4 regions of the Streptomyces sp. 3N207 genome follow, and region 2 is predicted to be linked to each of the others. Evidence: riboswitches for the same ligand, from Rfam matches in the RefSeq annotation. Region 2 holds a riboswitch; each other region holds the start of a gene.

Region 1 (7,686 bases), on a different contig from region 2:
GCGCCGCCACCGAGCGCGACTGCGACGAGGCGTCCACCACCAGCACCACCGGGGCGCGCAACAGCTTGGCGACGTGCGCGGTCGACGCCAGCTCGCCCTGCCCCGCAGCGCCGTCGTACAGCCCCATCACGCCCTCGACCACCGCGAGATCAGCGCCCTGCGCGGCGTGGCCCAGCAGCGGTGCGATCCGCTCGGGACCGCACAGATACGCGTCCAGATTGCGGCCCGGACGGCCGGTCGCCAGCGCGTGGTAGCCCGGATCGATGTAGTCGGGGCCGACCTTGTGCGGGGAGACGGTCAGCCCGCGGCCGGCGAAGGCGGCCATCAGCCCCGTCGCCACCGTCGTCTTGCCGCTCCCGGAGGACGGCGCGGCGACCACCAGTCGCGGTACCCGGATCACGCGGCGTCCCTCCAGCCGTGCGCACCGGTGGCAGTCGTCACCACTCGATGCCCTTCTGCCCCTTCTGGCCCGCGTCCATCGGGTGCTTGACCTTGGACATCTCGGTGACCAGATCGGCCGCGTCGATCAGCTGCTGCGGCGCGTTCCGTCCGGTGATCACCACATGCTGGGTACCGGGCCGGTCCCGCAGCACAGCGACCACCTCCTCCACGTTCACCCAGCCCCAGTGCATCGGGTAGGCGAACTCGTCCAGCACCAGCAGCCGGTACGTCTCCGCGGCCAGATCGCGCTTGACCTGCTCCCAGCCCTCCCGGGCCGCCGCCTCGCTGCTCATCTCACCGTCCTGGACGTTGCGCTGGATCCACGACCAGCCCTCGCCCATCTTGTGCCAGGTCACGCTGCCGCCCTCGCCGGAGTCGCCGAGCACCCGCAGCGCGCGCTCCTCCCCGACCTTCCACTTGGCGGACTTGACGAACTGGAACACCCCGATCGGCCACCCCTGGTTCCACACGCGCAGCGCCAGCCCGAACGCGGCCGTCGACTTGCCCTTGCCGACGCCCGTATGGACCGCCACCAGCGGCCTGTTGCGCCGCTGACGAGTGGTGAGACCGTCCTGCGGCACGACGCTCGGCTGTCCCTTCGGCATTACGCCGCCCTCCCTGCCTGCTCGGCTGCCTGTTGTGCAGCACGCGAATTCCGTGAGTCGGTTGTCCGCCGGACGAGTTCGGTGACGGCGTCGGCGCGCAGCTCGTCCAGCGTGACGGCGTTGCCGCCCAGTTCGGCGGCGAGCTCGCGCGCCAGCCCCAGCCGCACATGCCCCGCCTCGCAGTCCACAACCACCGAAGCGGTACCGTCCGCCGCCAGCAGCCGCGCCGCCTGCCGGGCCCGCACCAGCGGCTCCGGGCCACCGGTGGCGCGTCCGTCCGTGACGGTGACCAGCAGCGGCCGCCGCGCCGGGTCCCGCAGCCGCTCGACCCGCAGCACCTCGCGTGCCCGCAACAGCCCCGCCCCCAGGGGAGTGCGCCCCCCGGTCGGCAGCGACTCCAGCCGGGCCGCCGCCGCATCCACCGACGAGGTGGGCGGCAGCGCCACCTCCGCCTCGCCGCGCCGGAAGGTCACCATGCCGACCTTGTCCCGCCGCTGGTAGGCGTCCAGCAGCAGCGACAACACCGCGCCCTTGACGGCACTCATCCGCTGCCGCGCCGCCATGGAGCCGGAGGCGTCCACCACGAACAGCACGAGATTGCCCTCGCGGCCCTCCCGCACGGCCTCCCGCAGATCGTCCCTGCGCACCACCAGGCCGCTGCCGCGACGGCCACGTGCGTGCTGGTACGGAGCCGCCGCCTGCACCGTCGCCGCCAGATGCAACGTGCCCAGCGCCCCCTGCGGGCGGCGCGCCCCTGTCGTACGGCCGTGCGCCGTGCGGGCCCGCGAGCGCCGCCCGGCCGCGCCCTCGCCGAGCCCGGGGACGGTGAGCGTGCGCGCCTTGAACGGTTCGCCGGAGGGAGCAGTGGGTTGATGCGCGGCAGCGGGGGCCTGCGGGTCGGGCTCGGGTTGCCCGGGGGAAGGTGTTTCGGATACCGACCGGTCGGTGGGTTCGGATCTCTCCCCCTCGGCGCCGTCCTGTGGGGCGTTCCCCGGATCGCGCTGCGGCGGCAGTCCGCCCCCGCCGTCGGGGCCGCCACCGGGCCCGTCGTCGTCCGGTCCCTCCGTCCCCTCCGGCCGTTCCGGCTCCGGTGTGTCCTCGTCCTGCGGTGGGCTGTTCTCCTCCAGCGTCTGGTCCAACTTGTCCTCGTCGAGGCCGGGGGCGTCGAACGGATTGCGCCTGCGCCGGTGCGGCAGCGCCAGCAGCGCCGCCTGCCGCACATCCGCCGACTCCACCTCGGTACGCCCCGCCCAGGCCGCCATCGCCGTCGCCGTACGGGCCATGACGAGGTCGGCGCGCATGCCGTCCACCTCGAACGCCGCGCAGGTGGCGGCGATCTGCCGGAGTGCCGCGTCACCGAGCCGTACCCGGGGCAGCAGTTCCCGCGCTGCGGCAATCCGCTCGCGCAGTTCCTGCTCGTCGTCCGCCCAGCGCGCCGCGAAGCCCTCCGGATCGTCGTCGTAGGCGAGCCGCCGCCGTACGACCTCCACCCGCTCGTCCGTCTCGCGGGAGGCGGCCACCTCGACCGTCAGCCCGAACCGGTCGAGCAACTGCGGGCGCAGCTCGCCCTCTTCCGGGTTCATCGTGCCGACCAGCAGGAACCGTGAGGCGTGCCGTACGGAGACGCCTTCGCGCTCCACGTAGGAGGCGCCCATGGCGGCGGCGTCCAGCAGGAGGTCCACCAGGTGGTCGTGCAGGAGGTTGACCTCGTCCACGTACAGCACGCCCCGGTGCGCGTCCGCCAGCAGCCCCGGCTCGAACGCCTTCACGCCCTCCGAGAGCGCCCGCTCGATGTCCAGTGCGCCCACCAGCCGGTCCTCGGAGGCGCCGACGGGCAGCTCCACCATGCGGGCCGGGCGGGACCCGGCAGCGCCGGCGCCCTCGTGCGGGCCGTCCGGGCACGCGGGGTCGGGTGCGGCGGGGTCACAGGAGAAGCGGCAGCCCGGCACGACCTGGACGCCGGGCAGCAGCGCTGTGAGCGCTCTGACGGCCGTGCTCTTCGCCGTTCCTTTCTCCCCCCGTACCAGGACGCCGCCGATCGCGGGGGAGACGGCGTTCAGCAGCAGGGAGAGCTGGAGGTCCGCCTGGCCGACGAGGGCGGTGAAGGGATAGGGGGTCACGCGACGGTCACTCCTTCGAGTGGCTTGGGTGTATCAAGGGCGGCGGACTGCGGGCCGGTCACGACGGCGCCCCCGGCGGTACGAACGGCAGGCCCTTGGGCACGCCGTCCTCGATGAGCCGCAGCAGCGCCGCCGTGTCCGCGTGCTCCTCGATCAGGTCGCCCAGCCGGTCGAGCTGTTCCTCGCGCAGTGCGGCGAACCGAGTGTCGGGCGCCGGTTCGAAGGCGCGGCCCGCGTCGGCGGCCACCTGGCGCAGAAAGGCGCGACGGAAGCCGTCCGACTCCAGCGAGCCGTGCCAGTGGGTGCCCCACACGCTCCCTACCCGGCAGCCGTCCAGCGGAGCACCCTCGGGGCCGCTCAGGAACGGCTCACCACCGTGCACATCCGCCACCCCGTGGTGGATCTCGTAGCCCTCCACCGGCTCGCCCAGCGCGATCCCGTGCGGCCGGGCCAGCGTCTTGTCCCGGTCGAACCGCACCCGCACCGGCAGCAGCCCGAGCCCGTCCACCACACCCGCGCGCGACTCGACCTCGTCCTCGATACGCTCGCCCAGCAGTTGGTAGCCGCCGCAGACACCCAGCACGGGCCGCCCCTCGGCCGCACGCCGCGCCAGCGCCCCGGCCAGGCCCCGTTCGCGTATCCACTCCAGCGCCTTGACCGTGCCCCGGGTGCCCGGCACCACCACCAGGTCGGCGTCGGCCAGTTCCTCCGGGCGGTCGCAGAACCGCACCACCACACCGGGTTCGGCAGCCAGCGCGTCCACATCGGTGAAGTTGGACATCAACGGCACCGGCAGCACGGCGACCCGCAGCACATCGGCCCCGTAGGGGGGCGCGACAGTGGACTCGCGTACGGTGCCGCGCAGCGAGACCCTCAGCCCGTCCTCCTCGTCGATGCCCAGCCCGTGCTGGAACGGCAGTACGCCCAGCGTGGGCCGTCCCGTCAGCCTGTGCAGCATCTCCAGGCCGGGCTCCAGCAGCGTGACGTCGCCGCGGAACTTGTTGACCAGGTAGCCCGCGAGCAGCGCCTGGTCCTCGGGTGCCAGCAGTGCCGTCGTACCGAAGAGCGAGGCGAACACCCCGCCGCGATCGATGTCGCCGACCACCAGCACCGGTAGCCGACAGGCGCGTGCCAGCCCCATGTTGACGATGTCGCTGCGCCGCAGATTGATCTCGGCGGGGCTGCCCGCGCCCTCGCAGATGACCGCGTCATGGGTGCTCCGCAGTTCCTCCAGACAGCCCGCGACGGTCTCCAGCAGCTCCGCACGCCCCCCGTGCCGTACATCGCCGCTGCCCTCCGGGTGGCGGCCGAAGTACCCCCGGGCCGACATCTCGCCGACCGCCTTACCCAGCAGTACGACCTGACTGGTGCGGTCGCCGCCCGGCTTCAGCAGCACCGGGTTCATCAGCGCGCTCGGCTCGACCCGTGCGGCAGCCGCCTGCATGGCCTGCGCGCGGCCGATCTCGGCGCCGTCGAGGGTGACGAACGAGTTCAGCGACATGTTCTGCGCCTTGAACGGCGCCACCCGCAGCCCCTTGCGGGCCAGCCAGCGGCAGATGCCCGCCGTCACCACGCTCTTGCCGGCGTCCGAGGTCGTCCCGGCGACCAGCAGCCCGCCTCCCGTACGCGCGCTCATCGCACCCCTCCCTCGCCGCGGCCACGCCCGAAGCGGCCTACTGCCGTGCGCACCAGACAACTTGTGGCCAGCGCCAACAGTCCTACCCGCCGCGACAGCCGCACAGCGCGCTCGATGTCCGCCGTGCGGACGGCCCGGCCGGGCGCGTTGAGGACGGGCCGGTGCTCCACCCGCCCCCCGTACGACAGCGTCCCGCCCAGCCGCACGCCCAGTGCGCCCGCGAACGACGCCTCTACGGGGCCCGCGTTGGGGCTGGGGTGGCGGTGCGCGTCGGCGCGCCAGGCGCGTACGGCACCGCGTGGGTCCGGCCCGGCGAACGCGGCCAGTACGGCGGTCAGCCGTGCCCCCGGCCAGCCCGCCACGTCGTCCAGCCGCGCGGCGGCCCAGCCGAACCGGCGGTGCCGCGGGGAGGTGTGCCCGACCATCGCGTCCAGTGTGTTGACAGCGCGGAAGCCCACCAGCCCGGGTACGCCCGCCAGCGCCCCCCACACCAGTGCTCCCACCACGGCGTCGGAGGTGTTCTCCGCGACCGACTCGACCACGGCGCGGGCCACTGCGGGCGCGTCCAGCCGCTGCGGGTCGCGTCCGCACAGCGCGGGCAGCCGTTCGCGTGCCAGCCCCAGGTCTCCCGCCTCCAGCGCGGCGCCCACGGCCCGGGCCTCGCGGGTCAGCGACGTACCCCCGAGGACGGCCCACGCGGTGGCGGCCGTCAGCGCGATGCCGGGCACCGGGGAACGGCCCGCTGCGGGGGAGGGGCTGCGTGCGGCACCGACCGTCTTCAGCGCGCCCGCTGCGGCGACGGCGCCCCCCGCGCAGAGGGCGACATAGAGCGCTCCCGCACCCCGGTGGTCGCGCCACATCCGGCGCTCCAGTGCCGCGGCCGCCCGCCCGAAGGCAGCGACGGGGTGGCCGCGCCGCGGATCACCGAGCAGCGCGTCGGCGGCGAACCCCAGCACAGTGCCGCGGACATGGACGTCACGGGCCCGCATCAGACGACGGTTCCGGCGCACGCATCCATGACGGCGGCAGTCGGGAGTCGTCCCGGCGGGAGTCCCCGGGGGTGCTCCCAGGGGGAGGCAGCAGGAGATACGGCAGCAACGGCTATGGCGACGGGGCCACGCATGGCGGTGTCCTCACTCAGGGTCCTCGCCCTGGCTCGACTCGACCGGCGGCGAGAGTCTCCTGGCTCCCGGATCCACACCGCCCCCGCCTTCCAGCCCGCGTGGGCCGTGGCTTCGTTGGAGGAGGCGCTCCCCGGTGACAGTGGCGGGACCGCGCCGGATTCGCACCGGCTTCCTCCCCATGCCGCCGTTTGGCACCCGGCAGTCCACCACGTTTGACCTGCGGTGGGCAAGCCGGACGTGGTGCTTGCGGCCGCGCGGACACCGCCGGACCCTCACCGTCGTGGCTTCCCGCCGCTGCGGCGGGAAAGAGTGGGGGCTCCGCCCCCACACCCCGGCGGAGTGCCAGGGGGCGTGGGAGGCGAAGCCCCGAACCCCTTCCCGCCGCAACGGCGGGCACTACAACGGCGAGGGTCCGGCGGAAGGATCGAGCTCCGCAACCACAGCGCGCGACTCCCTCACTCGCCGTGCAACGGCTACGCCGCGATCAGGTAGATGCCGTACGCCACCGCCGCCAGACACACGGCGTAGCAGGCGTAGGCGCCGGTACGCGCCAGCGACGAGGGGGCGTTGCCCGCGGTGCGGGGGGAGCCGGCGACGATGCCGAGGGTGAAGACGCCGACGAGTCCCACCGTCGCCGCCAGGCTGACGCCGAAGACCTGGCCGAGTGAGGCCCAGTCGATGTTCATGCGGTGGTCCCTTCTGCTTACCTGAAGCTGCTCGCCGACGCGGGGCGGCCGGTCGAACGCGCGGGCTCGGCCGCCGTCGTCTCCTCCGCGGCAACACCGGCCGCGCTCACTCCCGCCGGCGGCGGGGGCGGGGAGACGGCCCGGATGGCGTTGGTGACCACCCCGGCGGGCTCGGACTCGGGCTGCGGCTCCGGCTCAGCGGCCGGGCTCGGGATCTCCGCGGCCTGCGCGGCCACGGCGGGCTCGACCTCGTTGACGTTGGTGTGGTCCACCGGCGCGCGCCGGGAGCGGAGCCAGATGGCGCCGCAGAGCACGACGGCGAGGACGGCGACTGTCGTGACGCCCCAGTCGCCCTGCTTGGCCAGCAGCGCAGCACCGGCCGCGACCCCGCCGGCTGCAGGGAGGGTCAGCCCCCAGCCGATGAACATGCGGCCCGCCGTTCCCCACCGGACCACGCCGCCCTTGCGGCCGAGCCCTGAACCCATCACGGCGCCGGAGCACACATGCGTGGTGGAGAGGGAGAAGCCGATGTGCGAGGAGGCCAGGATGGTGGCCGCCGCGCTGGTCTGGGCTGCGAAGCCCTGCGGGGGCTGGATGTCGGTGATGCCCTTGCCCATCGTGCGGATGATGCGCCAGCCGCCGAGGTAGGTGCCCAGTGCGATGGCGAGCCCGGCGGAGGCGATCACCCACACCGGCGGGTCGGAGCCGGGCGCCAGGGCGCCGCCGGTGACCAGGGCCAGCGTGATGACACCCATGGTCTTCTGCGCGTCGTTGGTGCCGTGGGCGAGGGAGACCAGCGCCGCCGAGGTGATCTGCCCGGCGCGGTAGCCCTTCGCGGTCCGCTCCTCGTCGGCGTGCCGGGCGACCCGGTAGGTCAGCCGGGTGGCGCACACGGAGGCGATGCCGGCGACCAGGGGTGCGGCGAGCGCCGGGATGAGGACCTTCATGACGACGACGTCGCCGTTGACCGCGCCCATGCCGACGGCAGCGAGCGTGGCGCCGATCAGTCCGCCCATCAGCGCGTGCGAGGAGCTGGAGGGGAGCCCGGCGAGCCAGGTCAGCAGGTTCCAGATG
Region 2 (7,686 bases):
GTGATGGTGCACCGGGCCGTCATCGGCAGCGTCGAACGTGCCGTCGCGCAGCTGATCGAGGTGCACGGCGGCGCCTTCCCCGGCTGGCTGGCGCCCACCCAGATCGTCGTGCTGCCGGTGTCCGAGGCGGAGGTTCCGGACGGCGAGGCGCTGGTGCGGCGCTGCGCCGCCGCCGGTCTGCGCGCCGAGCTCGCCGCACCGGAACGCGGCAGCCTGGGCGCCCGGGTGCGGGAAGCGCGCCTCGTGCCGTACCAGGCGGTGATCGGCGCCCGGGAGGCCGCCGACGGCCGGCTCGCGCTGCGGCTGCGCGACGGTCGCCGCCTCGACCCGCTGCCGATCGACGAGGCCCTCGCCCGGATCACCGCTCTCGTGGGGCGGCACAGCACCGAACTGTGGTGAACGCGGCCGGTTATGAATGCTATTTCGAGGTGATGTCGGCAGGCTCGAGCGGCACCGGCGGCTCCATGGGCTCCGGGGGCAGGAAGCGCACCGAGGGCCGCCCGTCCGGGCCGTGCGGCATCACCACCGAGCGCACCCCGTAGACGTCGGCCACCATCCGCTCCGTCAGAACCTCGCCCGGCGGACCCGCCGCCACCACCCGGCCCTGCCGCAGCACCACCAGGTGGTCGCAGAACATCGCCGCCAGGTTGAGGTCGTGCAGGGCGATCACGCTGGTGACGGGCGTACGGACGACGAGCGCCAGCAGCTCCAGCTGGTACTGGACGTCGAGGTGGTTGGTGGGCTCGTCCAGCAGCAGCTCGCTCGGCCGCTGCGCCAGCGCGCGGGCGATCTGCACCCGCTGCCGTTCGCCGCCCGAGAGGCTGTGCCAGGGCTGATCGAGCCGGTCGGCCAGCCCGGTGTGTACGGCAGCCTCCAGCACGGCCGTCTCGTCCTCGGCCCGCTGCCCCGACCAGATGCCGCGGTGCGGGATGCGGCCGAGCCGTACGACATCGCCGACGGTCAGCTCCACGCCGGTCTCCGCATGCTGCTCGACGACGGCCACCCGACGGGCCACAGCGCGGCGCCCCAGCTCGCGCAGCGGTCTGCCGTCAAGGGTGACCACTCCCGAGGCGGTCGGCCGGATGCCCGCCAGCAGCCGCAACAGCGTGGACTTTCCCGAGCCGTTGGGCCCCAGCAGCCCCACCGTCTGGCCGGGCTGCGGATCCAGGCTCACCCCGTCGACGATCAGCCGCCCCCCTGCCTGCCAGGACACCGAGTGCGCACTCAGGCTCACAGCCCCGCACCTCCGCCTACGCCGTGCGCCCTGCCGCGCCGCCCCCGGTGCAGGATCACCACGAAGGCCGGCACCCCCAGCAGCGAGGTCGCCACTCCGACCGGCAGCTCACGCGGGTCCAGCAGGGTGCGCGCCGCGGTGTCGACCCACACCAGGAAGACCGCGCCCACCAGGGCCGTCACCGGCAGCAGCCGCCGGTGCGCCGGCCCGGTCAGCGCGCGGGCCGCGTGCGGCAGCACCAGCCCCACGAAGCCGATCGCGCCCGACGAGCTGACCAGTACCGCCGTCAGCAGCGCAGTGACCAGCAGCAGCGTCAGCCGCACCCGCCGCACCGGTACGCCCAGCGAGGCGGCGGCCTCCTGCCCGAAGGCGAAGGCGTCCAGCGCGTCGGCCCGCGCCAGGCACACCACCAGCGCCAGCCCCAACGCGCCCGCGCCCAGCGCCACCTCACCCCAGTCGGCCGAGCCCAGCGAGCCCAGCAGCCAGAACAGCACCCCGCGGGTCTGCTCGGCGTCGGCCGAGGTGAAGACGATCAGCGAGGTCAGCGCCGAGAACAGCTGCATTCCGGCGATGCCCGACAACAGCACCCGGTCCGTCGTACCGCCCGAGGTGTGCGCCAGCAGCAGCACCAGCCCGAACGAGAGTGCGGCGCCCGCGAAAGCGCCCGCCGACAACGAGAGGGCGCCGCCGCCCACGCCGAGCACCACCACGGCGACCGCCCCGGTGGAGGCGCCGGAGGAGACGCCCAGCACGAAGGGGTCGGCAAGCGGGTTGCGGAGCAGTGACTGGAGGACGGCGCCGCACAGCCCGAGGCCGGCGCCGCACAGTGCGGCCAGCAGGGCGCGGGGGAGGCGCAGTTCCAAGATGATGCCCTCGCGCAGTGGTGAGACCCCTGCATCGGCGCCGCCCAGTCCTTCTATGACGACCAGCCATACGTCGGTTACGCCGATACGGGCCTGCCCGGCGGTGATGGCCAGGGCCACTGACGCCGCGAGGGCGAGCGCGGCGACCACGCACAGGAGGGCTGCGCCCTGCCCGGTGCGGAGCGCTCCGCTGAGGGGGTGCCCCTGCCTGAAGTTTGCGGGGTGCGGCTTGCGTTGTGGCTGATCGCGCAGTTCCCCGCGCCCCTGACGGGGCGCGTCCGCGTCCCCCGGCTGTGCTTGGGCAGTCTGCGCCAGGGGCGCAGGGTGGGCAAGCGCAGCCCCCGTTGCCGGGTCGGCAGCAGCTTCGGAGCTCCCGCCAGCCCGTTCCCCCCTCACTTCGCCAGCCCCAAATCTCGCAGTCCCCTTGCCACCTTCTCCACTCCCTCCACCGTGCGGATCGAGGGATTCATCGCGGCGCCGGGCAGCAGGATGTAGCGCTTGTGGCGGACTGCCGTCATATGGCGGGTGACCGGGTCGGACTCCAGCTTCCGGATCTTGGCCTTCGCGGTCTCCGCGGTCTGGTTCTTGCGGGTCAGATCGCCCAGCACGATCACATCGGGGTCCCGGTCGGCGACCGTCTCCCAGCCGATCTGCGGCCACTCGTCGTGGGTGTCGTCGAAGACGTTCTTCGCGCCCACCGCGCGGGTGATGATGCCCGGCGCCCCGCAGCAGCCCGCCAGATACGGCGACTCGGAGTTGGCGAACCAGTACATGACGGAGGTGCCGCGCGCGTCGGTGCCCCGGGTGGCCTTCGCCACCCGCGCCTTGAGGCCGGCCACCAGCCGCTCGCCGCGCTTCGGCACGCCGAACGCCTTCGCCAGGTCGCGGATCTCGCCGTAGACGGTGCTCAGCTCCAGCCGGCTGCTGCGCGCTCCGTCGCCGTTGGAGCCGGACTTCTTGGCGCAGTCGGCGGGGGAGAGGTAGGTGGGCACCCCGAGGTCGGCGAACTTGCCGCGCGGGGCGACGCCGCCCTTGTCGAGGGTGGCGGAGAAGGAGGCGGTCACCAGGTCCGGGTCCTTGTCGAGCACCTTCTCCAGCGCGGGGTAACCGTCGGCCAGCCGCGGGACCTTCGCGTTCTCCTCACCGAGCCCCTTCATGACCGGGTCGGTCCAGGTGCCGGTGCCCGCCATCCGGTCGCCCAGCCCGAGAGCGAGCAGGATCTCGGTCGAGCCCTGGTCGAGGGAGACGGCCCGCCGCGGGGGCCGCTGGAGGGTGACGTCCTGCCCGCAGTTGTGCAGCGTACGGGGGTAACCGGGGGCCGCGCCCTTGCCGGACGCCTCCGTCGGGGAGTCCCCGCCGCAGCCGGCGGCGCCCAGGACGAGTGCCAGGGCGAGGCCCGGCACGAGTACGCGGATACGGCGCGGTCGGCGCATGGCCAGGGGTTCCTTCTCCGTCAGAGGCCCAGTCGCGGGGCCCGGCGTGCCACCGTGCCCGGGGCAGTCCGAGCGCGGGTGCCAGCAGGTTTTCGGGCTCGGGACTGTGGGAGCGTGCGCCTTCCCAGGGACGTACGTCCCCAGTGGCCTCGTGCACGCCCCAGTCCCACACCGCTGCGCGTCAGCTCCGGATTCGCACCGGATTCCCTGACCCGTTCAAGGGTTTGACTGGCCGCTGAAACGTACCACGCGGGCGGCATCCCGCAGGAACCGGGAGAAACGACAAAAGGGACCCCGAGGCTTTACCCGGCCCCGGGGTCCTGGGTGCCGCTCGTTCACACGCACCGGCCTGTTGATGGGCGGATCGTTCGGCGATGCCCTTGCGTGGAGCCACTCCACCACGGCGCAGCGTGGATGCGCCGGCTGGGTTCGAACCAGCGTCTCAAGGTCGTCACCGCCCCGGTTGCCGGACGATGAGCGGCGATACTGAGCTTGGAGCGAGAGGTTGAGACTGACGGGCACCCTGTGTTCAGGACAGGGCGACCCGGGGGGTCACACATCAGCTTCAGCTTCAGCTTTGCGCTCCTGGCGCACCCGGTGACCGAAGGTCGCTGAAACCCTGGCCCCGGGGGACCCCGGCCGCCACGTCGTCGAAACGTGCGCCGGGGTGTCTGTGGTGGTGAGATGCCTCCTGGCTGTCAGTCGAAGAGGTAGCCGAAGACGGCGTCCCCGACGCGCTTGTCGGTGACCTCGGTCCCGTTGGCCTCCTCACGGGCGAACTTCACCGCGGCCGCCAGCTTGTCCAGCCGCTCCAGCAGCTCGTTGACCCGTCGTGCGGGCAGGGCGCCGGAGTACTTGACCGTGGTCCAGTAGCCGACGGGGATGTCCTCGTAGTACACCTCGACCTGGGCCGGGTGCTTCTCCGTGGCCTCCGCCTTCACATGGTTGCGCGGCACCTTCTTGGTGCGCACCGTACGGACCTGCTCGGTCTTCCACCAGTCCGTGGAGGGGTCCTTCTCCCACGCCTCCGCGCCGTCCAGCACCGGCAGCTTCCGCAGGAAGGAGCCGAGCTCGCCCAGTTGCTTCTCCAGGAACAGCAGGTAGGAGACCGGCACTTCGGACAGGACGGTGCGTCCGTCGACGACGACGTCCGCACGAGCCGTGAGGTTCGCCCAGTCCTTCGTCGCCGTCACATCGAACAGCCGGGTGAGGATCTTCGCCGTTTCCTTCAGCACATCCTCGGCCTTGACCTGGACCCGCGTCGACTCCGGCGGAAGCTGCTCGCCCTCTTCGTCCTTGGGCTGGTACGTACGCGAGATACCGGCCAGCATCTGGGGCTTCGCCAGCCCGTGCTGTGCCTGCGCCAGGTCCTGGACCACCTTGGACTTGACGCCTTTCTCGACTGCGATGATCTGATTCAGCTTCGCCACGAACGCGAAGCTAGCAGTCCGATCCTCAGCCGTTCCAGGCATTTTGTTCGACGACTTCGTAACAGGCGGGGTCCCACGTCCGAGTGAAAATGGATGTTCGTCAGCTTGGGCCGGGTAGGCCAAGTCAGCTACCGATCCGACGAGCTGGGGGACAGTGACGTTGTCGCAACCCTTCGAACTGCCCGACTTCTATGTGCCCTACCCGGCCCGGCTCAACCCGCACGTCGACCAGGCCCGGACCCATTCACGGGAGTGGGCACGGGAGATGGGGATGCTGGAGGGCTCGGGGATCTGGGACACCGCCGACCTGGACGCGCACGACTACGCGCTGCTGTGCGCCTACACCCATCCCGACGCCGAAGCGGACGATCTGGCGCTGGTCACCGACTGGTACGTGTGGGTCTTCTTCTTCGACGACCACTTCCTGGAGGAGTTCAAGCGCACCCAGGACCGGGCGGGCGGCAAGGCGTATCTGGACCGGCTGCCGCTGTTCATGCCGCTGGAGGACGTCCCGGCGTCCCCGGTGCCCGAACCCACCAACCCCGTCGAGGCGGGCCTGGCCGACCTGTGGGCCAGAACGGTGCCGTCGATGTCGGCCGACTGGCGCGCGCGGTTCGCCGTCAGCACCGAGAACCTGCTCAACGAGTCGCTGTGGGAGCTCTCCAACATCAACATCGGGCGGGTGCCGAACCCGGTCGAGTACATCGAGATGCGGCGCAAGGTCGGCGGTGCGCCGTGGTCGGCCGGGCTGGTGGAGTTCGCGGCGCACGCCGAGGTGCCCGCCGCCGTTGCCGCCTCCCGCCCGCTGTGCGTACTGCGCGACACCTTCTCCGACGCCGTCCATCTGCGCAACGACCTGTTCTCGTACCAGCGTGAGACGCAGGACGAGGGCGAGCTGTCCAACGGCGTACTCGTCCTGGAGACGTTCCTGGAGTGCGGCACCCAGGAGGCCGCCGACGCCGTCAATGACCTGCTCACCTCCCGCCTCCAGCAGTTCGAGCACACCGCGCTGACCGAAGTGCCTGCGCTCTGCGCCGACAAGGGCCTGGACCCGGCCGCGTGTGCCGATATCGCCGCCTATACCAAGGGACTTCAGGACTGGCAGTCCGGTGGCCACGAGTGGCACATGCGCTCCAGCCGCTATATGAACGGCGGCGGAGCGGGCGGCACCGGCCCGGCGCGGCTGCCGTTCGTCCCGGCCGGTCTCGGCACCTCGGCGGCCGACGTGCTGCGCCCGCACGCCCGCGCGCAGCTGCGGCGCGCCCGCTTCTTCACCCACGTACCGCACGAGCGCACCGGGCCCTCCGTGCTGCCCGACTTCGAGATGCCGTTCGAGCACCGGCTCAGCCCGCACCTGGGCGGCGCCCGGGAGCGCGTCGTCAGCTGGGCCCACGGGATGGGACTGCTGGAGCCGCAGCCGGAAGTGCCCGGCGGCCGGCTGTGGGACGAGGAGCTGATGCGGGACTACGACCTGCCGCTGTGCGCCGCCGGACTGCACCCGGACGCGACGGCCGACGAGCTCGATCTGGCCTCCGCCTGGCTGGCCTGGGGCACCTGGGGCGACGACTACTATCCGGCCCGCTTCGGACGCACCCGCGATCTGGCGGGCGCCAAGGCGTGCACCGAGCGGCTGTCCCTCTTCATGCCCGTCGACGGTGAGCCGCCGCCTCCGGCCGGCCCGTTCGAGCGTTCACTGGCCGATCTGTGGGTCAGGACGGCGGGCCCGATGAGCCCCGGGAAGCGCCGTCGGTTCCGTACCGCCATCGAGATCATGGCCGAGAGCTGGCTGTGGGAGCTCGACAACCAGGCGCAGAACCGCATCCCCGACCCCGTCGACTACGTGGAGATGCGGCGGCGGACCTTCGGCTCGGACCTGACCATGAGCCTGTGCCGGCTCTCCCAGCCGGACACCATCCCGGAGGAGATCTACCGCAGCGGCCCGATGCAGTCGCTGGAGAACGCGGCTGCCGACTACGCCTGCCTGCTCAACGACGTCTTCTCGTACCAGAAGGAGATCGAGTTCGAGGGCGAGCTGCACAACGGGCTGCTGGTCGTCCGCGCCTTCTTCGACTGCGACTACCCGACGGCGCTGCGCATCGTCGACGACCTGATGAAGTCCAGGATGCGGCAGTTCCAGCATGTCGCCGCGCACGAGTTTCCCGTGCTCTACGACGACTTCGGGCTCGACGAGGCCGGGCGGGCGGCGTTGGACGGCTATGTGCGGGAGCTGGAGAACTGGATGGCGGGGATCCTGGTGTGGCACCGCGACTGCCGCCGCTACACGGAGGCGGATCTGCGCCGCCACTTCCTGCCTACGTGGCCGTTCGACGGGCCTGCGGGTCTGGGGACGTCGGCTGCGCGGCTGGGTCACTCTGCCGCGCGGCTGATGTCGCGGTAGCGGCACCGGCCGCGGTGCCGGGCTGCGGGGGTCGTGGTGTGCGGCTGCGCGAGCGGGAGACCGCCACCCCCGCCAGGCACAGCAGACCGCCCGCCAGTGCCAGTCGGCCGGGCACCTCGTCCAGGAAGAGCCAGGACATCAGGACGACGAGGAAGGGCACCACGTACGTGGTGGAGCCCATCCGGCCCGCGGTGGTGCGGGAGAGGGCGTAGGCCCAGGTGGAGAAGGCCAGCGCGGTGGGGAACACGCCCAGGTAGACGGTGTTGAGCGTGGCGGACAGCGGCGCGTCCGCCACCTGCGAGACCAGCTGACCGCTGAACGGCAGGCA
Region 3 (7,686 bases), on a different contig from region 2:
CGTGGACCGGAAGGTCGGCGAGCGGGTCTACCGCGAACTGCTGCGCTTCGTCACCGAGATGCGGGACATGCCCGACCACCCCGCGCGGGGCGCCGTCGACCGTTTCCTGACCGACTTCGCCGCCGACCTCCAGTCCGACCCGGACACCCGCGCCCGGGTGGAGCGGCTGAAGAACGAGACGCTGGCCCGCGACGAGGTGCAGGACCTGATCGCCTCGGTGTGGGGTGCCGTACGGGACATGCTGGTGGCTGCCGCCGAGGACGAGCGCAGCGAACTGCGGATCCGGGCCCGGGCCGCACTGCTGTCGCTGGGCGGCCGGCTGGCGGCCGACGGGCGGTTGCGGTCCAAGGTGGACGGCTGGATCGAGGGCGCCGCGGTGTATCTGGTGACCACCTACCGGGAGGAGATCACCTCGCTGATCTCGGAGACGGTCGCCGGCTGGGACGCCGAGCACACCTCGAAGAAGATCGAGGCCCATATCGGCCGGGACCTCCAGTTCATCCGGATCAACGGCACGGTGGTCGGCTCGCTGGCCGGGCTGGCGATCTACACGGTGGCCCGGCTGTTCGGAGTGTGAGTCCCACCGCGGTTCCGTGGCCCGAAAGCTACGGTCCAGTACGTGAACGCTCTCTTGTGGTTCTGAACGCCCTCTTGGAGGATCAGCTGATTCGCCTGGGAGGGAGAGTCACGTGAAACTGCTCCGCGTCGGACCCGCGGGAGCCGAGCGCCCCGCGCTGCTGGACGAGGACGGAACCCTGCGCGATCTGTCGGGGATCGTCCCGGACATCGACCCTGACCTGCTCGCCGACAGCGTCGCGCTCGGCCGGGTACGGGAGGCGGCCGCCGCCGCGAGGCTGCCCGAGATGGCGGCGGACGGCGAGCCCGAGGGGCTGCGGACCGGGCCGCCGCTGGCCCGGATCGGCAAGATCGTGTGCATCGGGCTGAACTTCCACGATCACGCCCGGGAGACCGGGGCCGCGGTGCCCGAGGAGCCCATCGTCTTCATGAAGGCGCCCGACACCGTCGTCGGTCCCAACGACACCGTGCTGATTCCGCGCGGCAGCGAGAAGACCGACTGGGAGGTCGAACTCGCCGTCGTCATCGGCCGCACAGCTCGCTGTCTGACCTCCCACGAGGAGGCGCTGGCCCATGTCGCCGGGTACGCGGTCGCCAACGACGTCTCCGAGCGGGCCTTCCAGATCGAGCGCGGCGGCCAGTGGGACAAGGGCAAGAACTGCGAGACCTTCAACCCGCTGGGCCCCTGGCTGGTGACGGCCGACGAGGTGCCCGACCCGCAGGCGCTCGCCCTGCGGCTGTGGGTCAACGGCGAGTTGCGGCAGGACGGCACCACCGCCGACCAGATCTTCCCCGTCGCCGAAGTGGTGTGCTACCTCAGCCACTTCATGACGCTGTATCCGGGCGACGTGGTGTCCACCGGCACCCCCGCCGGCGTCGCCATGGGCATGCCCGAACCCAAGCCGTATCTGCGGGACGGCGATGTCGTGGAGCTGGAAATCGCGGGGCTGGGCCGCCAACGCCAAGTCATGAAGCCGGCCTGAGAGGGCCCTGCCTGCCCTGCGCCTGAGAGGGCTCCGCCTGCGCAGCGCTAGGCGCTCCGCGCAAAGGAGCGGGCTGCCTCCAACACCTGGAGGGTGGCGGCAGCTTCGCGCGCGGTGACCGGCGGGGGCGTGCTGTCGCGGAGGGCGCAGGCGATGGCGTCGTAGAACGCGGGATAGTCACCGTCCAGCGTGGGCACCGTACGGAGTTCGTCGGGCGCGTCCTGGGCGCCGAGGGTGCCCCACGCGTCCTGGGGCTCCACGCCCCAGGGCACCCCCTCGGCGGGGCGGGCACCCGCGCGGAGGGCGTTCTCCTGCGGATCGAGGCCGTACTTCACGTACGCGGCCCGGCTGCCCAGCACCCGGAAACGGGGGCCGAGCTGGGCCGCGGTGGCGCTCATCCACAGATGGGAGCGGACACCGTTCTCGTGGGTGATGGCGATGAAACTGTCGTCGTCGGCCTCGGCTCCCGCGCGCCGTACGTCGGACTCCGCATAGACGGAGGCGGCCGGACCGAACAGGGTCAGCGCCTGGTCCACCAGATGGCTGCCCAGGTCGTAGAGGAGCCCGCCCACCTCCTCCGGGTCGCCCGACTCCCGCCAGCCGCCCTTGAGCCGGGGCCGCCAGCGCTCGAACCGCGACTCGAAGCGGAACACCTCGCCCAGCGAGTCCTGGCCCAGCAGCGAGCGCAGGGTGAGGAAGTCGTTGTCCCAGCGGCGGTTCTGGAACGGCGCCAGCAGCAGCCCGCGTGACTCGGCCTTCGCCGCCAGTTCCCGGGCCTCGGCGGCGGTCGCCGCCAGCGGCTTGTCCACCACCACCGGCAGCCCCGCGTCCAGTGCGCGGTGGGCCAGCGGTACATGGGTGCGGTTCGGGGTGGCGACCACCACCAGGTCGAAACTGTCCGCGTCCGCGAACAGTTCGTCCGCCGACGCGACCGTCCGCACCTCACCGTCCGGGCCGCCGGCCTCCCGGGCGCGCTTCTGGCGCTCCGGGTCGGAGGTGACGACGGTGTCCAGGGCGAGCCCCGGTGTGGTGGCGATCAGCGGGGCGTGAAAGACCGATCCGGCCAGGCCGAAGCCGAGCAGCCCGACGCGGAGCGGCGTGACGGTGGTGTCCATGCGGTTCATTTTGTCTCCTCCGCGGATACCCCGCTCTCAGGGGGGAGAGCGGCTCGACGTCCGCGCGTGGACGTGCGCGAGAGGCTGCCTCCGCCGGAGCGCTACGCAGCGGTAACGAGTCGGACCGTCGCGTCCGGGCACCTGACGCACTCGACGGCATACGTCCCGGCTGACCAGCACCGGCCGCTGCCGTTACGCTGAGCGCGGCGGCCGGTTCCGTGCCTCGCTCCCCGCGGGCACATCCCCGCCGGCCGGACCACCACGACCTGGCAGGAGTCCCTCCGTGGCAGAGCGCAAGCCCATCGAGTCCTGGCTCACCGACATGGACGGTGTGCTGATGCACGAGGGGATCCCCGTCCCCGGCGCCGACTCGTTCATCAAGCGGCTCAAGGAGTCGGGGCGGCCGTTCCTGGTGCTCACCAACAACTCCATGTACACCCCTCGGGATCTGCACGCCCGGCTCTCCCGTATCGGACTGAACGTGCCGACGGAGAACATCTGGACCTCCGCGCTGGCCACCGCGCAGTTCCTGGACGACCAGCGCCCCGGCGGCACCGCGTACGTCATAGGGGAGGCCGGGCTGACGACGGCTCTGCACGACATCGGATACGTCCTCTCGGACGCCGACCCCGACTACGTCGTCCTCGGCGAGACCCGCACCTACAGCTTCGAGGCGCTGACCCGCGCCATCCGCCTCATCAACGACGGCGCCCGCTTCATCGCCACCAACCCCGACGAGACCGGCCCCTCGGCCGAGGGCGCGCTGCCCGCAACCGGCTCGGTCGCCGCCCTCATCACCAAGGCCACAGGGCAGCACCCCTACTTCGTCGGCAAGCCCAACCCGCTGATGATGCGCGCCGGGCTCAATGCGATCGGCGCCCACTCCGAGACCAGCGCGATGATCGGCGACCGGATGGACACCGACGTCCGGGCCGGTATGGAGGCGGGCCTGGAGACCTTCCTGGTGCTGACCGGGCTGACCAGGCCCGACGAGGTCGAGCGCTACCCGTACCGCCCTTCCCGCGTCGTCGACTCGATCGCGGACCTCGTCGACCGGGTCTGAAGCCGAGAGCTCGTCCGCTGCTGACGAGCTCTCGGCCCGCTGCCGACCTCAGGAGACCGCCGAGGCGGACGCCGGCTCGGACCGGTCCTCCCGCTCTGCGGACGGCTGCCGACGCAGTGCCGGGGCCGCGAACACGGCGCCGAGCACGGCCCACAGGACCAGGTGCCCGCCCAGTGAGAGCACCCGGAAGTCCCACAGCAGGGTGGCGGGCACCGGGACCTGGTCCGGGTTGTCCGGCAGCAGGAAGAGCGCCGCCAGGGTGGCGACGACAGCCACCGCGGCTCCCAACTGGCGTACCGGGAGGCCGTGCCCGGCCTGTCCGAGCCGCTGGTGCACCTGACGCGCCAGCACCATTCCCAGTACGCCGATGACCAGCGCGGCCACCCACAGGCCCTGCCGTTCGGCGACGGTGCCGCCGTCACCGACACCCGGCGGGTTGGCCGGGTAGCGCAGCGCCGGGAGCAGGGACAGCGCGAGGAACCCCGCACCGGCCAGGCCCATGGCGCGCTGCCAGTCGCGGCCGTCGTTCCGGGCCGCCGAGCGGTTGGGGGCACCTCCCGGCCGGAGGCTGGGGGACAAGGCGTAGGCCAGGGTGAAGAACACCCCGATCGCCAGCCCCGCCACCACGGCGGTGACCACCAGTCCGAAGTGCTGGGTGCCCCGGCTGAAGAGCTCCTCGGCCTCGGCGGCATGGCTGTGCCCACCGTGGCCCGCGTGCGTGTGTGCGGCGGCTTCCGCCGCCGAGCGTTTCTCCTCGAGCCGGATGGCCCGGTCCATCACGGGCTCGGCGAGCAGCAGCGAGAACAGTCCCGAGGCCAGCCCCGCGACCCCGCCGGCCGCGAGGCCGCGGCCGAGAAGGGACAGCAGGGGGTAGGGAGTTGGCTGTGCGGAGACGGACATGACGAGCGACCCCCGATCGGTCAGTGGCAGGGGGCGCCGAACAGATGACGGCCGTCGTGCGAGAACTCGTGCAGATAGGAGCCGGTGGCGGAGACGAGGTTGCCGTTGTCGACGAAGACGGCGTACAGCGCGATCAGTGCGACGATCGCGGCGGCGGCGACGATGAGCCAGTCGCGGGTCCTGACGGTCGCCGGGTGTGCGGCGGCGCTCTCGGGTGCGACGGTCGTGCCGACGGTGTGCGGGGACATCCGCATGCCTCCTCCTGGGGTTTCCACGCCCCATCGGTGGAGAAGCGACAGGCCAGTTCCTGACTCCCGCAGCCGTCGGGGGCGGCTGCGGACACAGTGGCGGGACCGTCCCGGAGTTGCACCGGGTTCCTGAGCTCTGTCGCCTCAATATGGAAGTGTGCCGTCCGGGAGACTCCCAGCCTGTCATGCGCACTGTCAATAAGGGCTCCGTCACACCGGGTGCGGAACCCGGCCGCGCGGCGGGGGCCCTGTGACACGATGGGGCGACGTCAAGGCCCGTCAGCGGTCCGGCAGACGGCCGGTCGCGGTCCGGTCGGCGGCCGGAGTACACCCGAGGGGGAGTGGATGTACGGCAGCGCCAGAAACGGCGCCCGATGCTCGCGTACGGCGCACACGTTGGGTGCCCGCGCCCGAGTCGTCGCGGGAAGCGCCCTGGCAGCGGCCCTGCTGCTGGCCGGCTGCTCGTCGTCGGACGGCGGTTCGGACGACGGTGAGCAGTCGGCGGATTCGACGGTTCGGCAGCGCCCCAAGTCCGTTGCCCCGTACTGGGTGAACCCCCAGGGCAGCGCCGCACGGCAGGCCCGCGCCTATGCGAAGGACGGCAGTTCCGCACGGGCCAGGCAGCTCGCGAAGATTGCCCGGCAGCCGGTGGCGGAGTGGATCGACGCGAAGGACCCCCGCGGCCACACCGCCCGCGTCACCAAGGCCGCTGCCGCCGCTGACCGCGCCGCGCTGCTCGTCCTCTACAACATCCCGCACCGCGACTGCGGGCAGTACAGCAAGGGCGGCGCGAAGGACGCGGCGGCGTACCGCAGTTGGCTGGACGGGGTCGCGGAGGGCATCGGGAACCGGACGGCCACGGTGATCGTGGAGCCGGACGCCCTGGCCCACACGGTCTCCGGCGACTGCGCCGCGCCACAGCAGCGCGAGGAGCGTTACCAGCTCCTCCACGACACCGTCACCCGGCTCGGAAAACTCCCCCGTACGAAGGTCTATCTGGACGCCGGCAACCCGGACTGGGTCCGCGATCCGGGCGGGCTGGTCGAACCGCTCAACCGGGCGGGGATCGGCGCGGCCGACGGGTTCGCGCTGAACGTCTCCAACTTCCAGACGACCACCTCGAACGTGGCGTACGGCAAGCGGTTGTCCTCGATGGTCGGCGACAAGCCGTTCGTCGTCGACACCAGCCGGAACGGCAACGGGCCGCTGCGCGGTGGCGGGCACGAGGGCTGGTGCAACCCGCCCGGGCGGGCGCTGGGCGAGGCGCCCACCACCAGGACGGGGAACAAGGCGGTGGACGCCTATCTGTGGATCAAGCGCCCCGGGGAGTCGGACGGCCAGTGCCGTGGGGGTCCTGCGCCGGGTACTTGGTGGCCGTCCTACGCGCTGGAGTTGGCCCGCAACGCCAAGGGGTAGCCCTCCCGCCCTGTGCTGGGGAGGGGCTGCCCCTGGCTGTCGGTTGCAGGCTGCGGGTGCGTTCTCGTTGCTCGCGCAGTTCCCCGCGCCCCTTCGGGGCGCGTCGCCCTACTTCGGGTTGCCCGCGGTCACCGGAGGGTGGGCCGCATCGGGGTCGACGCTCACCTTGACCCACTGGGCCTTGGAAGGGACGCCGTTCCCGTCCACGCCGAAGACCATCCACCAACCCGGCGTCACCAGTGACGGGTCGTCCGGGATGGTGGTGGTGACCGTCCCATCAGGGGACTTCTTCATCTTCAGTGCCACGGACGACTGCTCCACGTTGGTGACGTGGGTGAAGGAGCCGGGCCGTACCAGCCGGAGCTTCTTCAGCGAGGCGGCGTCCTTGCTCTTGAGGGAGATACGCGCGCCGGGCGCCAGCGTCCGAGGGCTGCTGTCGGCCTTCCGCAGCTCCGGCTGCTGCTTTCCCTTGTGGAGATACGGCGGTGTGTAGATCTCGATGCGCTGGTCGAACTGCCCCGGCTTGGTGTCGGCCTTGTCCGCGTACAGCGAGTCCGAGCCGAAGGTCATCACCCGGCCGTCGGGCAGCAGCAGTCCGCCGAAGTGGTAGTTGCGGCCGACGAGAGGGGCGGCGGCCTCCTTGAACGTGTTGCTCTTCGGGTGGTAGATCCCGGCCTTCAGCACGTTGCTGTCGCTCTTGCCGCGGTACCGGCCGGAGCCGTTGGTCGTCAGCACGGTGTCGTCCGGCAGGATCACGCTGCTGGGGTAGCGGACCTTGTCGTACAGCCTGGGGCCGTCGTGGAAGCGCGGAGTGTCGGAGTTGAGGTCCACGATGCGGGTCTTGTCCGTCGTCTTGTCGGACTCGCCGACCCCGCCGCCGCCCTCGACGATGAACTTCCGGGACTGGGTGGGCGGCAGCGGTACGGACATTGCCGTTTCCAGGATGTCCGGGTCGCTCATGCCGGGGATCTTGGTGAACCTGTTTGTCCGCAGATTCCAGATGCCGGGGACGCGGCCCTTGTCGGCGGGGCCGTAGCCGGCGGTGGTGCCGCTGTAGAAGACCCGGTTCTCACCGATCAGATGAAGCCCGGGGTAGGTGGGGAAGAAGCGCGTCCTGGGCATGTAGTGCCACTTCTTGGTCCTCGGGTTGTAGATCTCGTTCTTGCCGGGGACGACCTGGCCGATGTCGTCGAGCCCGGAGACGGCCAGCACCCTGCCGTCCTGGAGGGTGAGCTGGGTGGGGTACCAGCGGGCCTCCTTCATCGGGTCCACTGTGATGTAGCGCTCGGCTACCGGGTCGAACTCGTAGGCGTCCTTGATGCCCTGGAAGTCCTTCTTGTCGAAGGACATCTTCTGGGCGACGCCGTAGACGTTCCGCTTCCACG
Region 4 (7,686 bases), on a different contig from region 2:
ATGCGCGCCGAGTGGCGGAGCTCAGCCGGGCGGTGGGGCGCGAGCTGGGCCTGACGGGAGGGGAACTCACCGCGCTGGAGTATGCAGCCCTCACTCATGATGTGGGGCAGCTCTCGCTGGCCGATCCGGTGCCCGGCGGGGCCACGACAGCGCTGGCACCGGGCAGACAGCGCCGTATCGCGCTGCTCGGCGGTGTGGTGCTCCGGCAGGCCGGTGCGCGGTGGCGAGTGGCGTCCGCGGTGGAGGCCCAGGCGGACCCGTACCGCGAACAGTCGGTCACGGCACGTGTCGTCCGTACGGTCAACGCATACGAGGACCTCGTCACGGGCAGCCACACGACGGGCCGGGAGACGGCCGAGGCGGCCCGCGAGCGGGCGCTGCACCAACTGCGCACAGCCACCGGGCGTGACCACGAACCACGCGTGGTGGAGGCCCTCTCACGTGTGGTCGCACGGGTCGCGGACGGTGGTGGCACGGGCCGCGAACGTCTGACGCACGGGTAATGAGCGAGCACCCGAGCGGGCATGGTTGGATGCGAAGGGGGAACCGCGACAGGCGTGGAGACACCTCCCGGCGGGAGGCTGGGGAGGGCGAGCGAAGCGCGGCGCACAGAACCCCATCGGCAGACGACAGGCCGGGCGGAAGCCGGCCTCAAGGACAGGTGGAACGGCGGGATCGGCGGGAGCACAGTGAGGATCTTCGGCAAGGTGCGGCACCGTCCCTCCGCCTCGTGGCGGCAGGCGACGGACCGTGCGTTCACGCTTATCGGCGACGGGCGCTACGAGGACGCGGGCGCTCTGCTCACCCGTGCCGCCGATCTGGAGCCGTGGCTTTCGGAGTCCTGGTTCAACCTCGCGCTGCTGCACAAGTTCCGGCACGACTGGGAGCAGGCGCGCACAGCGGGTCTGCGTGCCGTGGCGCTGCTGGACCGCGAGACGGGGGCGCCCGACTGGTGGAACGTGGGCATCGCGGCCACCGCGCTCCAGGACTGGCCACTGGCGCGCCGTGCCTGGCAGGCGTACGGGCTGCATGTGCCCGGGCAGTCGCACGGTGCGGCGGCGGCCGAGGAACCCAGCGGTATGCAGCTGGGCAGCGCCGCTGTGCGGCTCTCCCCGGAGGGCGAGGCGGAGGTCGTGTGGGGCCGCCGTATCGACCCGGCCCGGATGGAGATCCAGAGCATTCCGCTGCCCTCTTCGGGGCGCCGCTGGGGCGAGGTCGTCCTGCACGACGGTGTTCCGCACGGCGAGCGCACCACGGCGGCCGGGCCCTCCTATCCGGTCTTCGACGAGATCGAACTGTGGGCCCCTTCGCCCGTACCCACCTGGGTGGTGCTGCTGGAGGCCGCCACGGAGAGCGACCGGGATGCGCTGGAGCGGCTGGCGGCCGATGCCGGGTTCGCCGCCGAGGACTGGTCCTCCTCGGTGCGGCTGCTGTGCCGCGCCTGCTCGGAGAGCGCGATGCCCGCCGACGAGGGCGACGGCACCGTGCATCTGGACCCGCACGACCACAGTTCGCCCGGCCACCCCGGGCCGCTGGGCCATATGACGCAGGGCGGCCCCGGCGAGCTGTGGGTGCCCGAGCGTGAGTGCGGGCTGGCGGCGCCGGCCGCGCTGGTGCGCGGGCTGCTGGACGGCTGGGTCGCGGACAGCCCCGACACCCGTGAGTGGCGGGATCTGGAGGAGGTCTGCTGAGCCTCCCGCGGCGGCCCCGTACCCTGTAGGGCGAGTCCTTACGGTACGCAGCCGTACGGTGCTCCCCCGGTTCGACGGCGGATCTCAGCTCTCACGGTTACGGGTCGCAGGAAGGCGTACGACGGCATGGCGCAGCAGCAGGAAACAACGGCCGAGTCGGCCGCTACCGCCGAGGGCGAGTTCGTCGACGACGTGACGGACGCGGCAGCCCGCGAGGAGGCCCACACCGCGCGCGGCACGGCCCGGCCCGTCACCGTCGTCGGCAACCCGGTGCTGCACCGGGAGTGCAAGGACGTGACGGACTTCGACGACGAGCTGGCAAAGCTGATCGACGACATGTTCGCCAGCCAGCGTGCCGCCGAGGGGGTCGGCATCGCCGCCAACCAGATCGGCGTCGATCTGAAGGTCTTCGTCTACGACTGCTACGACGACGACGGCGTGCGGCACGTGGGTGTCGTCTGCAACCCGGTGCTCGAACAGCTCCCCGCCGAGCAGCGGGTGCTGGACGACGGCAGCGAGGGCTGCCTGTCGGTGCCCGGTGCCTACCACCCGCTGGCACGGCCCGACTACGCCGTGGTGCGCGGGCAGGACGCCCAGGGCAAGCCGATCGTGGTGCGGGGCACCGGGTATTTCGCGCGCTGCCTCCAGCACGAGACCGATCATCTCCACGGGTATCTGTACATCGACCGGCTCTCGAAGCGGGAGCGCAAGGACGTGCTCCGGCAGATGGCCGAGAGCACGCCCCGCTACGAAACGGTGCCCAACGAGTAAGCGGCACCACCATGCGCGGTACCGCTCAGAAGTCGTCGTCCAGTGACACCGAGCCCTCGACGGCGACCTGGTAGGCGGAGGGGCGCCGTTCGAAGAAGTTGGTGAGCTCCTGGACGTTCTGGAGCTCCATGAAGGAGAAGGGGTTGCTGGAGCCGTAGCGTTCGGGGAAGCCGAGGCGGCGGAGCCGCTGGTCGGCGACGGCCTGGAGGTACTGGCGCATGGACTCGGTGTTCATGCCGGGCAGGCCGTCCCCGCACAGGTCGCGGGCGAACTGCAACTCCGCCTCGACGGCTTCCTCCAGCATCGCCGTGACCTGCTTCTCCAGCTCCGCGTCGAAGAGTTCGGGCTCCTCCTCCCGCACGGTGTCCACCACGTCGAAGGCGAACGACATGTGCATCGACTCGTCGCGGAAGACCCAGTTGGTGCCCGTCGCCAGCCCGTGCAGCAGACCACGCGAGCGGAACCAGTAGACGTAGGCGAACGCGCCGTAGAAGAACAGCCCCTCGATACAGGCGGCGAAGCAGATCAGATTGAGCAGGAAGCGGCGGCGGTCGGCCTTCGACTCCAGCTTGTCGATGCTGTCCACAGAGTCCATCCAGCGGAAGCAGAACTGGGCCTTCTCCCGGATGGAGGGAATGTTCTCCACCGCTGCGAACGCCGCCGCGCGCTCGTCATGGTCGGGCAGATAGGTGTCCAGCAGCGTCAGATAGAACTGGACGTGTACGGCTTCCTCGAACAGCTGCCGGGACAGATACAGCCGTGCCTCGGGCGAGTTGATGTGCTTGTAGAGCGTCAGCACGAGGTTGTTGGCGACGATCGAGTCGCCGGTGGCGAAGAACGCGACCAGGCGGCTGATCATGTGCTGCTCGCCCGGCGTGAGTTTGGCCAGGTCGGCGACGTCCGAGTGGAGGTCGACCTCCTCCACGGTCCAGGTGTTCTTGATGGCGTCCCGGTAGCGCTCGTAGAAGTGCGGATAGCGCATCGGGCGCAGGGTCAGCTCGAAGCCCGGGTCGAGCAGGTTCTTGTTGTCGTTCGGCATTACTGGCAGGCCTCGCAGGACTCGGGGTTTTCCAGGGAGCAGGCGATCGCTTCGTCGGCCGCCTGCTGGGGGACGGTGGCGGTCCTCGCCGCCTGGGCGATGCGCGTTGCAGGGCGCGACCGCAGGTAGTACGTGGTCTTGATGCCGCGCTTCCAGGCGTACGCGTACATCGAGCTGAGCTTCCCGATGGTGGGGGAGGACAGGAACAGGTTCAGCGACTGGCTCTGGTCCAGATACGGGGTGCGGGCAGCGGCCATGTCGATCAGGGCGCGCTGCGGGATCTCCCACGCCGTGCGGTACAGCTCCCGTACGTGTGCGGGCACCCACTCCAGTTCCTGCACGGAGCCGTTGGCCTGGCGCAGCGCCTCCCGGGCGCGTGCGTCCCACAGCCCCAGCCGCTTCAACTCCGCGACCAGATAGGTGTTCACCTGGAGGAACTCGCCACTGAGGGTCTCGCGCTTGAAGAGGTTGGAGACCTGCGGCTCGATGCACTCGTAGACGCCCGCGATGGAGGCGATGGTCGCGGTCGGGGCGATCGCGAACAGCAGGGAGTTGCGCATCCCCGTGTGCGCGATACGGGCGCGCAGCGCGTCCCAGCGGTCCGCCCAGTGCGGCTCGGCGTTCGGGTAGTGGTCCGGGTGCAGCACGCCGCGTGCGGTGCGGGTCGAGGACCAGGCCGGTAGCGGGGCGTGCCGCTCGGCCAGCTCGGCGGAGGTCTCGTACGCGGCGAGCATGATCCGCTCGGCGATCCTGGTGGACAGCTCGCGCGCCGCGTCCGAGTCGAAGGGCATCCCGAGCCGGAAGAAGACGTCCTGGAGCCCCATCACCCCCAGGCCCACCGGTCGCCAGCGGGAGTTGGAGGCCGCGGCCTGCTCGGTCGGGTAGTAGTTGATGTCCACCACGCGGTCCAGGAACGTCACGGCGGTACGGACGGTGGCGTCCAGCCGCTCCCAGTCCATCGCGCCGTCTTCGCCGAGGTGGGCGGCGAGGTTGACCGAGCCCAGGTTGCAGACCGCCGTCTCACCGTCGTCGGTGACCTCCAGGATCTCGGTGCACAGGTTGGAGGAGTGCACCGTGTGGCCCGGCTCGGCGGTCTGGTTGGCGGTGCGGTTGGAGGTGTCCTTGAACGTCATCCAGCCGTTGCCGGTCTGCGCGAGGGTGCGCATCATCGCGCCGTACAACTGCCGTGCGGGAAGCTGCTTGACGGCGCGTCCCTCGGCCTCGGCGCGCCGGTACGCGGCGTCGAACTCCTCGCCCCACAGGTCGACCAGCTCCGGTACGTCGGACGGGGAGAAGAGCGACCACTGCCCGTCCACCTCGACGCGGCGCATGAACTCGTCGGGCACCCAGTGCGCCAGGTTGAGGTTGTGCGTACGGCGCGCGTCCTCGCCCGTGTTGTCGCGCAGCTCCAGGAACTCCTCGATGTCCGCGTGCCACGTCTCCAGATAGACGCAGGCCGCACCCTTCCGCCGGCCGCCCTGGTTGACCGCCGCGACGGACGCGTCCAGCGTCCGCAGGAACGGCACGATGCCGTTCGAGTGGCCGTTCGTCCCCCGGATCAGCGCCCCACGGGAGCGGATCCGGGAGTACGAGAGACCGATGCCGCCCGCGTGCTTGGAGAGCCGTGCGATCTGCTGGTAACGCTCGTAGATCGAGTCCAGCTCGTCCCTCGGCGAGTCCAGCAGATAGCAGGACGACATCTGCGGGTGGCGTGTGCCGGAGTTGAAGAGGGTGGGGGAGGAGGGGAGATAGGCGAGGGAGCTGGTGAGCCGGTAGAACGCGGCCACCTCTTCGAGCGCGTCGGACGACTGGTCCGCTGCCAGCCCGCAGGCGACGCGGAGCAGGAAGTGCTGCGGCGTCTCGACGGGGCGCCGGGTGGTCGGGTGCCGCAGCAGATAGCGGGAGTGGACGGTACGCAGCCCGAAGTACTCGAACCGGTCGTCGGCGCCGCCGGTGACGGCCTCCTCCACCAGCGCTTCCAGCCGGTCGGCGTGCTCGCGTACGAAGGCGTAGGTGCGGTCCGCGATCAGCCCTTGGGCGTGGCCCAGCGCCACCGAAGCGGAGAACGAGGTGACGCCCTCCGCCGCCGCCTCGTCCCGGATCGCGCGGGTGAGCAGCCGTGCCGCCAGCCGGGAGTAGGACGGCTCCTCACTGATCAGACCCGCCGCGGACTCGATGGCGAGGGCGCGCAACTCGGCGCCGTCCGCGCCCGGTTGCCGACCGCGGAGTGCCGCCGCCAGCACCGGTGCCGGGTCCGCGTCCGGGAGATCCGCCGTAAGCGCGGCGAGAGTTTCGCGGAGCGCGGTTGCCGGTGGGTCTTCGCGGGTGTCGTGCCCTGGGGAGGCGGAGCCGGTGGCGGGCCCGATGGGGGCGGGTGCCGGAAGGGTGGGGGCGGTGGTGACGGTCACGCGGTGCTCTCCCTCGCTGCTGACTGTCCGTGGGCAGCACGGAGGGAGGGTGCGCATGCCGCGCCGATTCAGGGCATGGCGCACTCCGCCCGCCGGTCCAACCCACGAGACCCGGACGTTCGTCGATGCCGCCGCCGCAGGTACTCGGACTTGCGGGCACGCTTACGCATGCCCCCTCACCGTTGCGGGACAGTTCCGGACTCCCACCGGATTCCCCTGCGTTGGGGGCGACGGCCGAGTGCGAGCATACATGTTGTGCCCCGCGGAATCGGAACCCCCACATCTTGTGCCGCCCCGCCCGGGAGTCCGGGCTGGATCACAGGGAGAGGGTGTAGGTCCACAGGGTGAAGCCCTCGATGGGCTCCCAGTCACGCTCGGGGGTCCGGCGGAAGCCGACCCGCTCGTAGAGGCGGTGCGCCGCGTGCATGGCCGGCTGGGTGGACAGGACGAGGCCGCTCAGGCCGAGGGCACGGCCCCGCGTCGTACAGGCCCGCACGAGTGCTTCGCCGACCCCGCGGCCACGGGCCGACTCCCTGACGCCGAGCATCCGGAACTCGCCCTCGCCCTCCCGCGCCAAGTCGGCGTAGGGGCCTCCCCGGCCGACGAAGGTGACGGTGCCCAGCAGAGCGCCCTGGTGGTCCTCCGCGACGAGCAGGTCGGCCTGGGCGGCGCGGCCCGCCGCGTCGCGGAGGGTGTCCAGATACGGGTCGGCTTCGGCGAAGTCCAGCAGTCCGCCGTCGAGATAGGCGCGTGCCACCAGTTCCCCGGCCTCCGCGTACTCCTCGGGCCTGGCGGTTCTCACAGTGATGTCCATGGCGGCCATCATGCGGCACGCCACCGACACTCCGCGCTGCTCAGCAGCAGCGGAAGCCCTCCCGCGGATCGCACTCCCGGGCGTCCGTGCGGCGGCGTTCGAACTCCCGCCTGCTGGGGATCTCCGCGTCCGGGCCCTGGTGCTGCCGTACGTGCGCCACGTACCGCTCGTACGCGCTCTCGTCGGTGAACTCGCGCACGTACCAGCGCAGCCAGCGCCCGGCCCGTACCACGGGGTTGATCGGTTTCGACGCGCAAGCCGTACTCGCCGTACTCGCCGTACTCGCCGTACTCGCCGTACTCGCCGTACTCGCCGTACTCACTGCGATTCGCCTCCCGCTTCGCTGCTTCGCTGCCCGGCGGCGACAAGTGCGGCGTCGTGCTCGGCCTTCTCGGCCTTCTCCTCCTTCGTGGCGATCAGCCCGGCGGGCTCCACCAGCTTCGACTTCTCGAAGGGCGCCTCGTGCATACGGGTGCCCTCGGGGTTGCGTACGGCGCGTACGCAGGTGCGGGCGGCGTCCGCGAGGACGACGATGACGAGGATGGCGAAGAGCGCCGAAAGGACGCCGTCCACCGTCGAGTTGGTGACGATGGTGTGCATGTCGTCCATGCTCTTGGCGGGGGCGATGACCTTGCCCTGGTCGATGGCGTCCTGGTAGTCGGCACGCTGCTGGAAGAAGCCGACCCTGGGGTCGGTGGAGAAGACCTTCTGCCAGCTCGCCGTCAGCGTGACCACCGCGTCCCAGACCAGCGGTACGGCCGTGACCCAGGCCCACTTCAGCCGCCCGGACTTGACCAGCAGCGTCGTACAGACGGCCAGCGCGACGGCGGCCAGCAGCTGGTTGGCGATGCCGAAGAGCGGGAAGAGCTGGTTGATTCCGCCGAGCGGCTCGTGGACGCCGACCCACAGGAAGTAGCCCCACAGCGCGACGATGGCGGCGCTGGAGAACAGCAGACCGGGCCA

The links. A riboswitch is a leader RNA that binds a small molecule or an ion and turns the genes downstream of it on or off. The one in region 2 is predicted to bind cobalamin.
Region 1: it holds a riboswitch for cobalamin, as region 2 does, so the genes downstream of both, ACTWP9_RS15345 (cobalamin biosynthesis protein) here and ACTWP9_RS17895 (ABC transporter substrate-binding protein) in region 2, are expected to answer to the same signal.
Region 3: it holds a riboswitch for cobalamin, as region 2 does, so the genes downstream of both, ACTWP9_RS12185 (CbtB domain-containing protein) here and ACTWP9_RS17895 (ABC transporter substrate-binding protein) in region 2, are expected to answer to the same signal.
Region 4: it holds a riboswitch for cobalamin, as region 2 does, so the genes downstream of both, ACTWP9_RS00020 (ribonucleoside-diphosphate reductase subunit alpha) here and ACTWP9_RS17895 (ABC transporter substrate-binding protein) in region 2, are expected to answer to the same signal.

What each region holds. Positions count from the first base shown of each region.
Region 1 is NZ_JBQQBV010000008.1:249,615-257,300, forward strand. It holds gene ACTWP9_RS15325 (cobyrinate a,c-diamide synthase) at 1-400, opposite strand, end outside; gene cobO (cob(I)yrinic acid a,c-diamide adenosyltransferase) at 438-1,046, opposite strand; gene ACTWP9_RS15335 (putative cobaltochelatase) at 1,046-3,166, opposite strand; gene ACTWP9_RS15340 (cobyric acid synthase) at 3,225-4,802, opposite strand; gene ACTWP9_RS15345 (cobalamin biosynthesis protein) at 4,799-5,791, opposite strand; cobalamin riboswitch at 5,979-6,100, opposite strand; gene ACTWP9_RS15350 (hypothetical protein) at 6,400-6,612, opposite strand; gene ACTWP9_RS15355 (inorganic phosphate transporter) at 6,630-7,686, opposite strand, start outside.
Region 2 is NZ_JBQQBV010000010.1:200,920-208,605, reverse strand. It holds gene thrS (threonine--tRNA ligase) at 1-399, shown strand, start outside; gene ACTWP9_RS17905 (ABC transporter ATP-binding protein) at 419-1,234, opposite strand; gene ACTWP9_RS17900 (FecCD family ABC transporter permease) at 1,231-2,247, opposite strand; gene ACTWP9_RS17895 (ABC transporter substrate-binding protein) at 2,490-3,530, opposite strand; cobalamin riboswitch at 3,597-3,778, opposite strand; gene ACTWP9_RS17890 (DUF7873 family protein) at 4,229-4,960, opposite strand; gene ACTWP9_RS17885 (terpene synthase family protein) at 5,121-7,358, shown strand; gene ACTWP9_RS17880 (DMT family transporter) at 7,273-7,686, opposite strand, start outside.
Region 3 is NZ_JBQQBV010000006.1:157,860-165,545, forward strand. It holds gene ACTWP9_RS12160 (DUF445 domain-containing protein) at 1-577, shown strand, start outside; gene ACTWP9_RS12165 (fumarylacetoacetate hydrolase family protein) at 690-1,559, shown strand; gene ACTWP9_RS12170 (Gfo/Idh/MocA family oxidoreductase) at 1,607-2,683, opposite strand; gene ACTWP9_RS12175 (HAD-IIA family hydrolase) at 2,958-3,737, shown strand; gene ACTWP9_RS12180 (CbtA family protein) at 3,786-4,637, opposite strand; gene ACTWP9_RS12185 (CbtB domain-containing protein) at 4,658-4,891, opposite strand; cobalamin riboswitch at 4,919-5,040, opposite strand; gene ACTWP9_RS12190 (glycoside hydrolase family 6 protein) at 5,231-6,301, shown strand; gene ACTWP9_RS12195 (galactose oxidase-like domain-containing protein) at 6,410-7,686, opposite strand, start outside.
Region 4 is NZ_JBQQBV010000001.1:619-8,304, reverse strand. It holds gene ACTWP9_RS00040 (HD-GYP domain-containing protein) at 1-503, shown strand, start outside; gene ACTWP9_RS00035 (tetratricopeptide repeat protein) at 690-1,691, shown strand; gene def (peptide deformylase) at 1,818-2,462, shown strand; gene ACTWP9_RS00025 (ribonucleotide-diphosphate reductase subunit beta) at 2,488-3,501, opposite strand; gene ACTWP9_RS00020 (ribonucleoside-diphosphate reductase subunit alpha) at 3,501-5,966, opposite strand; cobalamin riboswitch at 6,028-6,157, opposite strand; gene ACTWP9_RS00015 (GNAT family N-acetyltransferase) at 6,226-6,723, opposite strand; gene ACTWP9_RS00010 (YbdD/YjiX family protein) at 6,764-6,964, opposite strand; partial or broken gene ACTWP9_RS00005 (carbon starvation CstA family protein) at 7,042-7,686, opposite strand, start outside.